2 regions of the Streptomyces sp. NPDC057486 genome follow, and region 1 is predicted to be linked to the other one. Evidence: riboswitches for the same ligand, from Rfam matches in the RefSeq annotation. Region 1 holds a riboswitch; the other holds the start of a gene.

Region 1 (6,499 bases):
AGCCAGCTGCACGGCCGCTGGGCGGCTGAGACACAGCTCGTACGGTCGGAGCTGACGTACGGCGAGAAGGTCCTCTCCAGTCGGCGCGGCCACACCGGACACCAGTCCCTGCCATGGGTCGCGCTCGACGCGGACGGCGCCGCCACCGAGGAGTACGGCGAGGTGTACGGCTGCGCGCTCGGCTGGTCCGGCTCGTGGCGGATCGCGGTGCAGCAGCTCCCCGACGGGCTCGTGCAGATCACCGGAGGCGCCGGATACGACGACTCCGGGCTGCTTCGGCTGGCACAGGGGGAGACGTACACCACACCGGTGTTCGCCGGTCTGTGGAGCGCCGAAGGGTTCGGCGGGGCGAGCCGGGCCTGGCACGCCTGGCAACTGGCCCATGTCGTCCCGGACGCCGAGAGCCTGCGGCCGGTGCTCTACAACTCCTGGGAGGCGACCGGCTTCGACATCGCGGAGGACCAGCAGCGCGCTCTCGCCGAGCGCGCCGCCGCGATGGGCGTCGAGCTGTTCGTCGTGGACGACGCGTGGTTCGGGCAGCGCACCAGCGACCGGGCCGGACTCGGCGACTGGACCCCCAACCCCGAGCGATTCCCCGGCGGGCTGAAGCCGCTCGCCGACGAAGTGCACGGGCTCGGCATGCAGTTCGGCATTTGGGTCGAGCCGGAGATGGTGAACGCCGACAGTGATCTGTATCGCGCGCACCCCGACTGGGTGCAGCACTTCCCCGGGCGGACCCGGACCGAATTCCGTCATCAGCTGGTGCTCAATCTGGCCCGGACCGATGTGCAGAACCATCTGTGGGAGCAGCTCGACACGCTGCTCTCCAGCGCCCCGATCGACTATGTGAAATGGGACTTCAACCGCTGCTTCACCGATGCGGGCTGGCCGGGCGAGGACTATCCGCAGAAGCTCTGGATCGCGCATGTTGACGCGCTCTACGCACTGATCGACCGGCTGCGGGCCGCCCACCCCGGCGTCGCCTTCGAGTCCTGCTCGGGCGGCGGCGGCCGGATCGACCTGGGGATCCTCGCCCGTACCGACCAGGTGTGGACCTCCGACAACACCGACCCGCTCGACCGGCTCGCCATCCAGGAGGGTTTCGGGCAGATCCATCCGGCGCGAGTGATGGCCGCCCGGGTCACCGACAGTCCGAATGTCCAGCTCAACAGCAGAACCAGTTCGCTGCGCTTCCGCTTCGTCAGTGCGATGGCCGGGGTGCTCGGGGTCGGCGGGGATCTCACCGAGTGGAGTGACGAGGAGCTGGCCGAGGCGCGGAGCTGGGTTGATCTCTACAAGGAGATCCGCCCCACGGTGCAGCACGGCGCGCTGTACCGGCTGCGTGCCCCGCGCGGTGGGCTCGTCGCCGTGCAGTACGTGCACGGCGACGAGGCCGTGGTGCTGATGTGGCTGGAGGCGCAGCGGTACGGGGAGCGGCCGCCGGCCCTGCGGCTGCGCGGGCTCGACCCCGCGGCGACATACACCGACCTGGACACCGGGGCGGTCCACCACGGTGCCGTGCTGCTGCATCAGGGTCTGCACACCGGGCTGCGGGGGGATCTGGACGCGAAGGTGCTGAGGCTCCGACGTGGCGGACGCTCATGACATGTCCGTATTGAGGTATTTAGCGAAACATGGCCTACTTCTGCGGGAGATGATGGCCTACTCGTGAGCGGGATCATATCCGTGACGGTGTGTGGTGGCGCCACGGATGGGTATTCCGGACGTCGCGCGGAAAGTCAAGATCCGTAATCCACGGAGGGTGACCGGAATTCCGCGCCGATTTCCCTTCGCGGATTCCCTTGAGTAATCGATGGCTTGTTTCCGCCGTCCTCGCTCGCCTAAGTTCACCCTCAATCCGGACGGACCGCCTAATCCTGCCGCCGCCCGGAATTCGCACCCACTCACGTGTGGCAGGAGCGGGGGAACCAGGTAGGCCGCCGCCCGGAGAGATCCGGCCGGCTCGGGGTGAAGTCGCGAACTGCGACCGGGCATCTCCAGCCCGAACCCGACAGCTCACCTCGTAGGCGCCGGAGAGGAAATTCTTCATGCCCACATCGGGTAAGCATCGCCGTACCAAGTCCAGCACGATCGCCCGTGGCGTCGCCGCCGTCGGCGCCGGTGGGGCCGTCATCGCCCTTCCGCTGCTCGGCGCCACCGGTGCCCACGCCGCGGAGCAGGCCGCGCCCACCGCGCAGTCGGCAGCCACGCACGTCGCCGTCGAGGCCGCGCCGGTCGCGAAGAAGCAGGTCGAGACCCGGACGTACTCCGTCGTCGCCGGTGACTACCTGTCGAAGATCGCCGCCGAGCAGCAGGTCGAGGGCGGCTGGCAGAAGCTGTACGAGGACAACCGCGAGGTCGTCGGCGAGAACCCGAGCCTGATCTTCCCGGGCATGAAGCTGACGCTCGGCGGCAAGCCGGCCGGCTCCGCCGCGGCGGACACGCAGTCCGCCCCGGCTCCGTCGACCTCCTCGGCCGACAAGTCCACGTCGCAGTCCAAGGCTTCGGAGTCCGCCAAAACCTCCGCCGCGGCGGTCCAGAGCACCAACTCCGGCTACGTGCACCCGGTCCCGGGCAAGCACACCACCGCCTACCGTGCCTCCGGCGCCAACTGGTCCAGCGGCAGCCACACGGGTATCGACTTCCCGGTCGCCACCGGCACCAGTGTCAAGGCGATCACCTCCGGCACCGTCGTCACCGCCGGCTGGGGTGGCGCGTACGGCAACCAGGTCGTCATCAAGCACGCCGACGGCCACTACTCGCAGTACGGCCACATGTCCTCGCTCTCCGTCTCGGCGGGCCAGACCGTGACCGCCGGCCAGCAGGTCGGCCTCTCCGGCGCGACCGGCAACGCCACCGGCCCGCACCTGCACTTCGAGGTCCGCACCGGCCCGGCGTACGGGTCGGACATCGACCCGATCGCCTACCTGGCCTCGCACGGGATCTACGTCTGATCCACGGCTGACCCGGTCGGCTCGGTGAAGGGGCGGTGCGCGGCGGCGCACCGCCCCTTCACTTATTCCCCCTTTACCAAAACCTGACCGGGTGGTCTATCTCACCACCCGTCAACCCTTTATTACGGTCGCGTAGGTCACATTCGGCGGTGCAGGATATGCGCTTGTGGCAGACGATTCGAGAAACAATCAACGTGGCGTCATCAACCGGTATGGCGCCATCGGGTCGTACGCAGCGATTGGCGACAGCTTCACCGAGGGAGTCGGAGACCCCGGCCCGGACGGAACCTTCGTCGGCTGGGCGGACCGTTTCGCGGTACTTCTCGCGGACCAGCTCCCGGACACCGATGCGGCGACGAGCTCCGAGGGCTCCGCGCACGGAAACTTCCGGTACGCCAATCTCGCCGTACGCGGACGCCTCCTCGACCAGATCGTCGAGGAGCAGGTGCCGCGCGCCAAGGAACTCGCACCTGACCTGGTGAGCTTCTGCGCGGGCGGCAATGACATCATCCGGCCCGGCACCGACCCGGACGACGTGGCCGAGCGCTTCGAGCGCGCGGTCGCCGAGCTGACCGACTCGGTCGGCACCGTGCTGGTGACCACCGGCTTCGACACCCGCGGCGTTCCCGTGCTGCGCCATCTGCGCGGCAAGATCGCCACGTACACCGCCCATGTGCGCTCCATCGCCGACCGCTACGACTGCCCCGTCCTCGACCTGTGGTCGCTGAAGTCCGTGCAGGACCGGCGAGCCTGGGACGACGACCGGCTCCACCTGTCGCCCGAGGGGCACACCCGGGTCGCGCTGCGCGCCGCCCAGGTCCTCGGCCTCGACGTCCCGGCCGACCCCGACCAGGAGTGGCCCCCGCAGGCACAGCGCGGCACGCTGGAGGTCCGGCGCGACGACATCCACTGGGCGCGCGAGTACCTGGTGCCGTGGATAGGGCGGCGGCTGCGCGGCGAGTCCTCCGGCGACCTCGTCGAGGCGAAGCGGCCGGATCTCCTGCCGCTTTAGCACTGTCTTCGGCTCGTCTGCCGGACGGGCCCGCTCCCTTTCTGACTCCCGGGGGATTCAGGCCTGTCCGGCGACCGGGGACAGCGGCAGGAACCGGCGTCCCGAGGGCGCCGGTATGCCCGGGCGTCGGGCCGGTACGCGCTCCAGGACGCCGCCCGCGAAGACGTCGTACAGCGGCAGCGTCTCCAGATGCACATAGCCGATGTGGCAGTCGCAGACGGCGAGCGGACAGGCCCGCGGAGCGAGCGCACTGCGGTAGCTGCCGTCGTACAGATTGCCCAGCTCGGCCGGGACGAAGTGGCAGCGGCGCACCGTGCCGTCACCGTCCACCGAGATGACGGACTCGCCGGTCCGGCACGGCAGGCCGGCCGAGCGGTGCGGGTGGCGGCTGTACGGGAAGAGCGGGTCGAGGACCGTCCAGCGGTCCGCCTCCTCGTCCGTGTAGCTCTGCCCCTCAGCGGCATTGACCCAGAGATACACCTCGTCGGGCAGGTCGGTACGGAGCCGTCGCGCCTCGTCGAAATGGTCCTCGAGACCGACGACACCGACGCTGTACCGGACATCCAGAGCGGACAGCTCCCGGCACCTGGCGAGGAAACGGTCGTACGGTGTCTGCCCGGGGTGGTACGTGCACCACAGCGCAATCTTGTCGCGGCCGGCTCCACCGGCCTCGGCCAGCCACCGTGTACGACCGCTGAGATTGGTCTGGATCGCGACCCGGCCGATGTGCGGCAGCTGCGCCAGCTCCACCAACGCGCGGCGGTACCAGGAACGGACCAGTCCCTCGCCCCACGGCGTGAACAGCACCGAGATCCTGTCCCTGGTCTGCGCCGCGGCCCACGCGGTGAACCGCTCCAGCGCGGCGCGGTCGGCACGGAGCTGCTCCGGGCTGTCGCGCCGCTTGGCGAACGGGCAGTACGGGCAGTCGTAGTCGCACGAAGCCAGGGGGCCCCGGTAGAGGATCGTCAGATCCATGGGAGTGCTCACTTCAGTTCGTACGCGGCCATCGCGGCCCGTACAGCGGGGGAGAACAGCTCGGGACCCAGCGCGTCGGAGTGGGCGAGCCCCTCGGGCGAGAGCCGCAGCAGCCCGGACGCCACGGCGGACCCGTCCAGCCAGCCGCGTGCCTCGAAGAGGCCCAGCTCACCTGGGAAGTCGTCACCGGGAGCGGCGCCGAACCGCTCGTGGTATTCCGCAAGACGCAGCCCCTCGGCCTGGAGGAGCGACTGCAGGAGGTGGCGCCTGCGTGCCTCGTCGCCGTCCACATACCGTCCCACTTCCGCACGGGAGAAGTCCTCGGTGGCGGTGTAGCCGTCGATGATCGCCCGCACTTCCCGCATCTCCACCGCGTAGTCGAAGGAGTAGTGCAGCCGACTGGTGTACGAGCGTGCGCCGCAGCCCAGCCCGATCATGCCGTCCGTCTGGCACGCGTAGTCGTCGGGACCCTGCCGTGGGGCGTCGCCGCGACGGAACATCCGCATCGACACCTGCTCGTAGCCGTGGGCGAGGAGATGGTCCCGGCCCCCTCGGTACAGCCGCAGCCGCTCCTCGTCCCAGGCGGCGTCCGCCGCTGCTTCGGCGCCGACCCGGCCCAGGCCGGTCAGCGGGCGCACGTACAGCGGATAGAGATACAGCTCCTCCGGCTGCCAGGCGAGGGCCGCGTCCAGGGAGGAACGCCAGCTGTCCTGGGTCTGTCCGTCGATGCCGTAGATCAGGTCGATGTTGAGGACCGGGATGCGTGCGTCGCGGATCCGGCCGAGCGCCGCCTCCACATCGGCGCGGCGCTGGGGGCGGACCGCCGCGCGTGCCTCGGCGTCGACGAAGCTCTGTACGCCGATGCTGATCCGGGTCGTCCCGCGGTCGGCGAGGACGGCCAGCCGGTCGGCTGTTGCGGTCGACGGCGAGGTCTCGACCGACAGCGGCACGGAGCGCAGGTCGGCGCCCATCCGCTTCTCCGCGATGTCGCAGAGCCGCTCCAGCTCGGCCGCCGTCAGGAAGGTGGGGGTGCCGCCGCCGAACGCCGCCGCGGCGAACCGCACCGGCTCGTCGTCACCCAGTGCGTCGCGGACGGCGGTGGCCTGCCGGTCCAGCGCGTCGAGATAGCGGGTCGTCAGCTCGTCGGGGGCGCCGATCCGGGTGAAGAGGTTGCAGAAACCGCAGCGGACCTCGCAGAAGGGTATGTGGAGATAGAGCGAGAGCGCGTCCTTGCGCTCTCCCGCCCACAGCTCGCGCAGCGCGGGCCGGCCGACGGGGTGGCCGGTGAGCGGGCGGTACGCCGTCTTGTGCGGATAGGCGTAGACGTAGCTCTGGTAAGGGCGGACGGTGTGCGAACTGGTCATCGTGCGGTGGCCCCCGGTTCCAGGAAGAAGTGCGCGTACGGAACGGTCCAGACGGACTCGTGGCCGAGCCGGTGACCGGTGTAGCCGTCGTCCCCGTACGCCGTGCCGTGGTCGGAGCAGACGATGGCGAAGCAGCGCCGCCGACTGCTCGCGGCGGCAAGGAGCCGGCCGATGTGTGCGTCGACGTACTCCAG
Region 2 (6,499 bases), on a different contig from region 1:
CCTGCCCGAGTTCACCGAGCGCACGACCGACGGGACCCGCACCCTCGACCCGTACTCCAAGCTGCTCGCCGAGCGCATCGTCTTCCTCGGCACCCCGGTCGACGACACCGCCGCCAACGACCTGATCGCGCAGTTCATGTATCTGGAGCACGCCGCGCCCGAGCGGCCGATCTCCCTCTACATCAACTCCCCCGGCGGCTCGTTCGGCGCCATGTCCGCCATCTACGACACGATGGACTACCTCACCTGCGAGGTGGAGACGTTCTGTCTCGGCCAGGCCGGTTCCAGCGCGGCGGTCCTGCTCGCCGCGGGCGCTCCCGGCCGACGGCATGCCCTGCCCGGGGCCAGGGTCGTCGTCCAGCAGCCCGAGCTCCCGGAGCCGGTTCAGGGCCAACCGTCCGATCTGGAGATCGAGGCACGGGAACTGGTCCGCGTCCGTGAGCTGCTCACCCGCATGCTGGCCCGCCACACCGGCCGCAGCGCCGAGCGGATCGCCGCCGACTTCGAGCGCGACCTCATCCTCGACGCCGCCGGAGCCAAGGCGTACGGGCTGGTGGACCACGTCCTGGAGAACCGCAAGACGTCGCTCCCGCCGAACAGCGCGAGGTGAACCGCCGATGCAGCCACCCCACCTCCCACCGCTGCCCGCACTGACGCGCGCCGAGGCCGAGTTCATCGACTGCTACCTGGAAGTGCTCGACCAGCTGGGCCGGATCAACCCGGCCCGCGGCAGCGACACCTACGGCGCGCTGCGCGCGGCCCAGGCACTCGCCTCACGTTCGGGCGCCCTGCGGGACGCGCTCACCTTGATGCACGAGCGGGGTGAAGCACACATCCACGCCGCCACATTGGCACGGGCACTGCGCGTGTTGGACGGGGAACGGCGGGCCGGACGGGTCACCGTGCCCCCGGCCCCGATGAGTTGATCATCTCTCCATGGGCGACACGCCCGGCATGTTGATCGAATTTTCTCGCTCGTCCGGCGCAAGGAATCCCCCGCGAGAGGGATGACTCGACTTGCGCCGCCGACGTGGACGGCGAGCGAAATATGCCGTTCCGCCGCTGGTACGGGACGGGTCGAGACAGCCTGACGAGTGCTCACATCATCCCTCGCTCACCCAAACAGACGATTGGTAACGAACTTCGCATTTCGCTGTTTTGGTTCGGAAATCCGGCAGTCGGTGAGTCAAGATCCGTGGGACGACAAGCCCCCGCCACCACGGCGAGGCGGTCCGGGCGGACGCCGAGTCCTGCCGCCGCCCGGATGACTGGTCGACATAAGTGGATCGGCAGGAGTGGAGGACCCGAGCACAACGGGTCGACCGGCATCCGGTCGACCCTCGGGGTGAAGCCGCATCGCGCGGCCGGGCAACTTCGCCAGCCCGAACCCGACAGGTCATCCTTCACAGGCGGCTGACGAAGGGTTGCGCATGACTGCGCAGGTTCATGTCCCGTTTCTGATCACCCGGGCCGGTACGGCCACAGTTCTGACGCTCGCCGCCGTCGGCGGCTCCATGCTCGCTCCCGGCGCCGTGACCGACGCCCATGCCGCGACGCGTGCGACGAAGGCGCTCAAGATCGCCGCGTCGAAGCAGGGATCGCCGTACCGGTACGGGGCCACCGGCCCCCACCGTTTCGACTGTTCCGGGCTGATGATGTACGCGTTCAAGAAGGTGGGCAAGAGGCTCCCACGCACGGCCCAGCAGCAGTACAACAAGTCCCGCCACATCTCGGCGTCGAAGCGGAAACGCGGCGATCTGGTCTTCTTCCACTCGGGGCGCAGCGTCTACCACGTCGGCATCTACGCCGGCAGGGGGAGGATCTGGCACTCCCCGAAGACCGGTTCCGTCGTGCGGCTGGAGAAGATCTGGACGAGGAGCGTCTGGTACGGACGAGTTCGCTGATCCCTCCGTTTCTCCTCCGCCCCCCCCATTCACCACGTGCTTCAGTGCACCAGGGGTCCGGTCACCAGGACCAGCCCCAGCGCGGTGAGCGCCGCGCCGCTGCCGCCCTCGATGGCGCGGGCGGTACGCGGCCGGCGCAGCCACCGGCCCAGGCGGTCCACCAGGAGCGCCACGGCCGGGAACCAGATCAGCGCGAGCAGCACGACGACGGTGGCCAGCAGCAGGGTCCTGGGGAGGGGCGGCTGTCCGTCAGGGACGAATTGCGGCAGCAGGCTCAGGAAGAGCACGGGCGCCTTGGGGTTCAGAGCGTTGGTCAGAAAGCCCTGGCGCAGGGCGCGCCGCGTGCTGGTCGCCGTCGGCCCTCCGTCCCCTCCCGTGTCCACGCCCGCATCCCTGGCGCGGCGCCGCGCCGCGTGCACGCCGCTGATTCCCAGATAGAGGACGTACGCCCCGCCGAGCAGCTGCACCGTGCGGAACAGGACGGGCACCGTGACAAGGACCGCCGCGAGCCCGGCGACGGCGAGCGCCGTGTGGATGAGCAGTCCCCCGGCGACCCCCAGCGCCGTGGCCACCCCGGCCGCACGCGAGGCGAGTGCGTTCCGTACGACCACCGTGAAGTCCGCGCCCGGCAGCGCCACCATCCCTGCGGCGACCCCGATGAAGGCGATCAGTTGTCCGTCCATGGGTCCACCATGGACCGACTTAGCCTTCAGCATGTACTTGCAATCTTCTGGGTCTGCCAAAAGGAATGCTTAATGTTCGATCCGACGCGGCTCGCGGCACTGGTGGCGGTCGCCGAGGCCGGTTCGATCACGCGCGCCGCCGCCCGCCTCGGCTACACCGCGCCCGCACTCTCCCAGCAGCTGACCAAGCTGGAGCGGGAGGCGGGCGCCGCGCTGCTGGTGCGCCACCACCGAGGCGCCCGGCTGACGGCAGCGGGCGAGCTGCTGGTCGTACGCGCCCGGCGGGTCCTCGACGAGATGGACCGTGCGCGCCACGAACTGAGCCGACTGGCCGGGCTCTCCGGCGGACGCCTCCGGGTCGGCACGTTCACCACGGCGGGCATCCATCTGCTGCCGCCTGTACTGAGCGCGTTCCGGCGCGCCCACCCGGATGTGGAGCTGTCCGTCACGGACTACGAACCGCCCGGGGGGATCGCCGCCGTCGCCTCGGGCGAGGTCGATCTGGCGCTGACCCATGCGTACGAGCCGGGGCCTGCGGCGCCGGTGCCGTCCGGGGTCTGCGTGGAGCCGCTGCTGGTCGAGGAGCTGGTACTGATCACTGCGGTCGGCCAGATGCTGTCCGAGGGGACGGGACGGCTGCCGGTTACGGAGCTGGCAGGCCGGCCGCTGGTCAGCAGCGCACCGGCCCATCCCCCCCGCCGCGGGGTGGAGAACGCCCTGGCCGAGGTGGGGGCGACGCCCGCGGTGGTCTGCGAGTCGCCCGGCTATGCCCTGGTGTGCGCCCTGGTCAGCGCGGGGATCGGGATGGCGGTGGTGCCGGAGATGGTCGCAGCGATGTCGCCGGCTCCGCTGTCCGTGCGGCGGCTGGAACCCGCGGCGTTCCGGCGGACGATCTCGGTGGTGCACCACGGCGAGCACGCGAGCGGAGCGGCGGCGACGCTGTGCGCACTGCTGCGCGGCGGCTTCGGACGGGCGACGTCGGTGCAGTGACGTGCGCCCGCCCGCTCGGGCAGTCAGGGGTGGGCGGGTACGGTCCACGGGAGCGCGATCCAGACGGTCTTGCCCCCCTCGCTGGTGGGCGTGACCCTGAGACGTCCGCCGCACTCCTTGACCAGACAGCGGATGATCACCATGCCGCGGCCGTTGTCCTGCTGCACGGCGGCGGGCGGGCGCCGGGGCCGGCGGGGGTGACTGTCCGTCACCCCGAGGTGCAGCTGCTCCTCACGCTCCAGCCGGAGGTCCACGGTGAAGGTGGGCGACTGGCCGAAGGTGTGCTGGACGGCGTTGGTCACGAGTTCCGAGACGATGAGCCGGATGGTGTCGGCGGCCTCGGTGTCGTCGGGCAGTCCCCAATCGGCGAGCACCCGGGCAACGTATCTCCGGGCTGCGGGGACCGAGACCGGCTCGCTGGGCAGAGTGACACGTGCTTCTTGATGGTCTGCCATGGCGAGCCGTCCCTTTCCTGCCCGGACCGACCCACGACCGGTCCGGGATGTGCTTCGCGCCAGATTGCCACTGATGCTGCCCGCTGTGACGCCGATCCAACGAGATATGCATATATCTGTCGCTCGAAGCGGTGAACTCCGGCCCGGACAGGCGCGGGTGGCGGCACACTGGCCCCTCTGTACGAGAGGGAGGGAGGCCGCCGATGCAGCACGGCCCCGCAGTACGTCGCCGCAAACTCGGGGAGGAACTGCGGAGTCTGCGCCACACGTCCGGACTCACCAGTCGGGACGCCGCACGGATCCTCGGCTGGCACCAGTCGAAGGTGAGCCGGATCGAGACCGGTGCGAGCGGGGTGAAACCGGCCGATGTGGGCCGGCTGCTGGATGCCTACGGCGTGGACGACGCACAGTTGCGGGCGCTCCTGGAGATGCTTGCGGGCTCGGCGGGCGGTGGCGGCACGGGCTGGTGGCACGCCTACCGCGGCCTCATCCCGCCCCAGTACCGGGACTTCATCAGTCTGGAGTCCCAGGCCCGGACCGCCCGCACGTTGGAGACCTCGGTGGTTCCCGGACTGCTGCAGACCGCCGACTACGCACGGGCGGTGACCCGTTCGTCCCTGGACGGACTGCCCGCCGGTCAGCTGGACTCGCTGGTGGAGGTGCGGCTCGCGCGGCAGGGAGTGCTGCGGACAGACCCGCCGTTGCGGTTGACCGCGGTGCTCGACGAGGCGGTGCTGCGGCGCGAGGTCGGCGGGCGCCGAGTGATGCGGGAGCAGCTGCGCCATTTGGCGCGGTTGTCCCAACTACCCCATGTGCAGGTGCAGTTGCTGCCGTTCTCGGTCGGCGGATACATCGGAATCACTGGGCCGTTCGTTATCTTCTCATTTCCGAATACTTCTGATCTGGATGTGGTCGTTCTTGACCATTTGACGAGTAGCCTCTATCTGGAGCGGAAAGAAGACCTTGAGGCGTACAGCTCGGCCTTCCGCACGATGCAGGCACACGCGCTGTCGCCGGAGCACTCGTTGGACCTCATCGCCGCGATCGACCGCGACGGTTAGGAACCTCAGACTGCCCGAGGGGGCCCGATGTCCGATTGCCTCGCACAGCACGAGTTACGGTGGCGGCGCAGTAGCCGCAGCACGGGTATGAACAACTGTGTGGAAACAGCTCCGTTCGGCGCGGAACAGCTGGCGGTGCGGGATTCCAAAGACGTGTCCAGGCCCCCGCTGCGGTTCTCCGCGGCGGCCTGGACTTCGTTCGTCTCCGGTCTGAACGACGGTCCGGTCGGCTGACCGGCCGACTCCGTCAGGTCAGTGGCGCGGTTCGCAGGACGGTCGCCACCGCGGTCGCGATCTGCGCCTCCGTCAGATCGGCCCGTGCGGTGAGCCGCAGCCGCGAGATGCCGTCCGGGACCGACGGCGGGCGGAAGCAGCCCACCGCGATCCCGGCCGCGCGGCAGTCGGCCGCCCAGCGCACCGCCGCGTCCGGCGAAGGCGCCCTGACCGAGACGACTGCGGCGTCGGGGCGCACGGCGGTCAGCCCTCCTGCGGTCAGCCGTTCGTACAGTGCGGTGGCGACCGTACGGGCCCTGCCCGCGCGTGCCGGCTCCCGGCGCAGCAGGCGCAGGCTCGCGAGAGCCGCGCCCGTCGCGGCCGGTGCGAGCCCGGTGTCGAAGATGAAGGTGCGGGCCGCGTTGATCAAATGGTCGATCACCCGGGCCGGGCCGAGGACCGCTCCACCCTGACTGCCCAGGGACTTGGACAGGGTGAGGGTGGTGACGATCCCGTCACCACCCGCGAGACCGGCGGCGGCGAGGGCGCCGCGCCCGCCCTCCCCGAGCACGCCCAGACCGTGCGCGTCGTCGACGAGCAGCGCGGCGCCCTCCGCACGGCAGACGTCGGCCAGTTCCGGCAGCGGCGCGGCGTCTCCGTCGACGGAGAAGACCGAGTCGGTGACGGCCAGGGCGCGGCCGCCGTGCGCGCGCAGCTCCTTGGCGACGGATTCGGGATCGGCGTGGGGCACGACGACTGTGTCCGCCCGGGAGAGGCGGCAGCCGTCCACGATGGAGGCGTGATTGCCCGCGTCGGAGACGATCAGGGAGCCACGACCGGTGAGGGCGGTGAGGGCGGCGAGATTGGCCGCGTAGCCGGAGGAGAGGACGAGGGCCGCTTCGAAACCGCAGAATTCGGCGAGTTCGCGTTCGAGCTCGGCGTGCAGCGCGGTGGAACCGGTGACCAGCCGGGAGCCGGTGGCGCCCGCACCCCACCGGTGCGCGGCCTCGGCGGCGGCAGCGGTCACCTCGGGGTGCCGGGTGAGGCCCAGGTAGTCGTTGCTCGCGAGGTCCAGCAGTTCCGGCTCGGCGCGCCGGGGGCGCAGAGTACGGACGAGCCCGGCGTCCGCACGGCGGCGCGCCTCGTCATCGATCCAGTCGAACGGGGCGAAGGACATGGCGGCGGTCCCTTTT

Evidence for each region. A riboswitch is a leader RNA that binds a small molecule or an ion and turns the genes downstream of it on or off. The one in region 1 is predicted to bind cyclic di-AMP.
Region 2: linked by a shared signal. The riboswitch ahead of ACFU6I_RS17150 (C40 family peptidase) and the one ahead of ACFU6I_RS37365 (peptidoglycan DD-metalloendopeptidase family protein) in region 1 are both predicted to bind cyclic di-AMP.

What each region holds. Positions count from the first base shown of each region.
Region 1 covers NZ_JBHVEE010000122.1:6,039-12,537, forward strand. The annotation lists gene ACFU6I_RS37360 (alpha-galactosidase) at 1-1,605, shown strand, start outside; cyclic di-AMP (ydaO/yuaA leader) riboswitch at 1,888-2,045, shown strand; gene ACFU6I_RS37365 (peptidoglycan DD-metalloendopeptidase family protein) at 2,049-2,954, shown strand; gene ACFU6I_RS37370 (SGNH/GDSL hydrolase family protein) at 3,121-3,966, shown strand; gene ACFU6I_RS37375 (STM4011 family radical SAM protein) at 4,024-4,941, opposite strand; gene ACFU6I_RS37380 (STM4012 family radical SAM protein) at 4,950-6,305, opposite strand; gene ACFU6I_RS37385 (STM4013/SEN3800 family hydrolase) at 6,302-6,499, opposite strand, start outside.
Region 2 covers NZ_JBHVEE010000031.1:66,437-72,935, reverse strand. The annotation lists gene ACFU6I_RS17160 (ATP-dependent Clp protease proteolytic subunit) at 1-610, shown strand, start outside; gene ACFU6I_RS17155 (hypothetical protein) at 618-926, shown strand; cyclic di-AMP (ydaO/yuaA leader) riboswitch at 1,242-1,427, shown strand; gene ACFU6I_RS17150 (C40 family peptidase) at 1,431-1,904, shown strand; gene ACFU6I_RS17145 (LysE family translocator) at 1,946-2,587, opposite strand; gene ACFU6I_RS17140 (LysR family transcriptional regulator) at 2,660-3,577, shown strand; gene ACFU6I_RS17135 (ATP-binding protein) at 3,601-4,032, opposite strand; gene ACFU6I_RS17130 (helix-turn-helix domain-containing protein) at 4,236-5,093, shown strand; gene ACFU6I_RS17125 (DUF397 domain-containing protein) at 5,121-5,327, shown strand; gene ACFU6I_RS17120 (8-amino-7-oxononanoate synthase) at 5,341-6,483, opposite strand.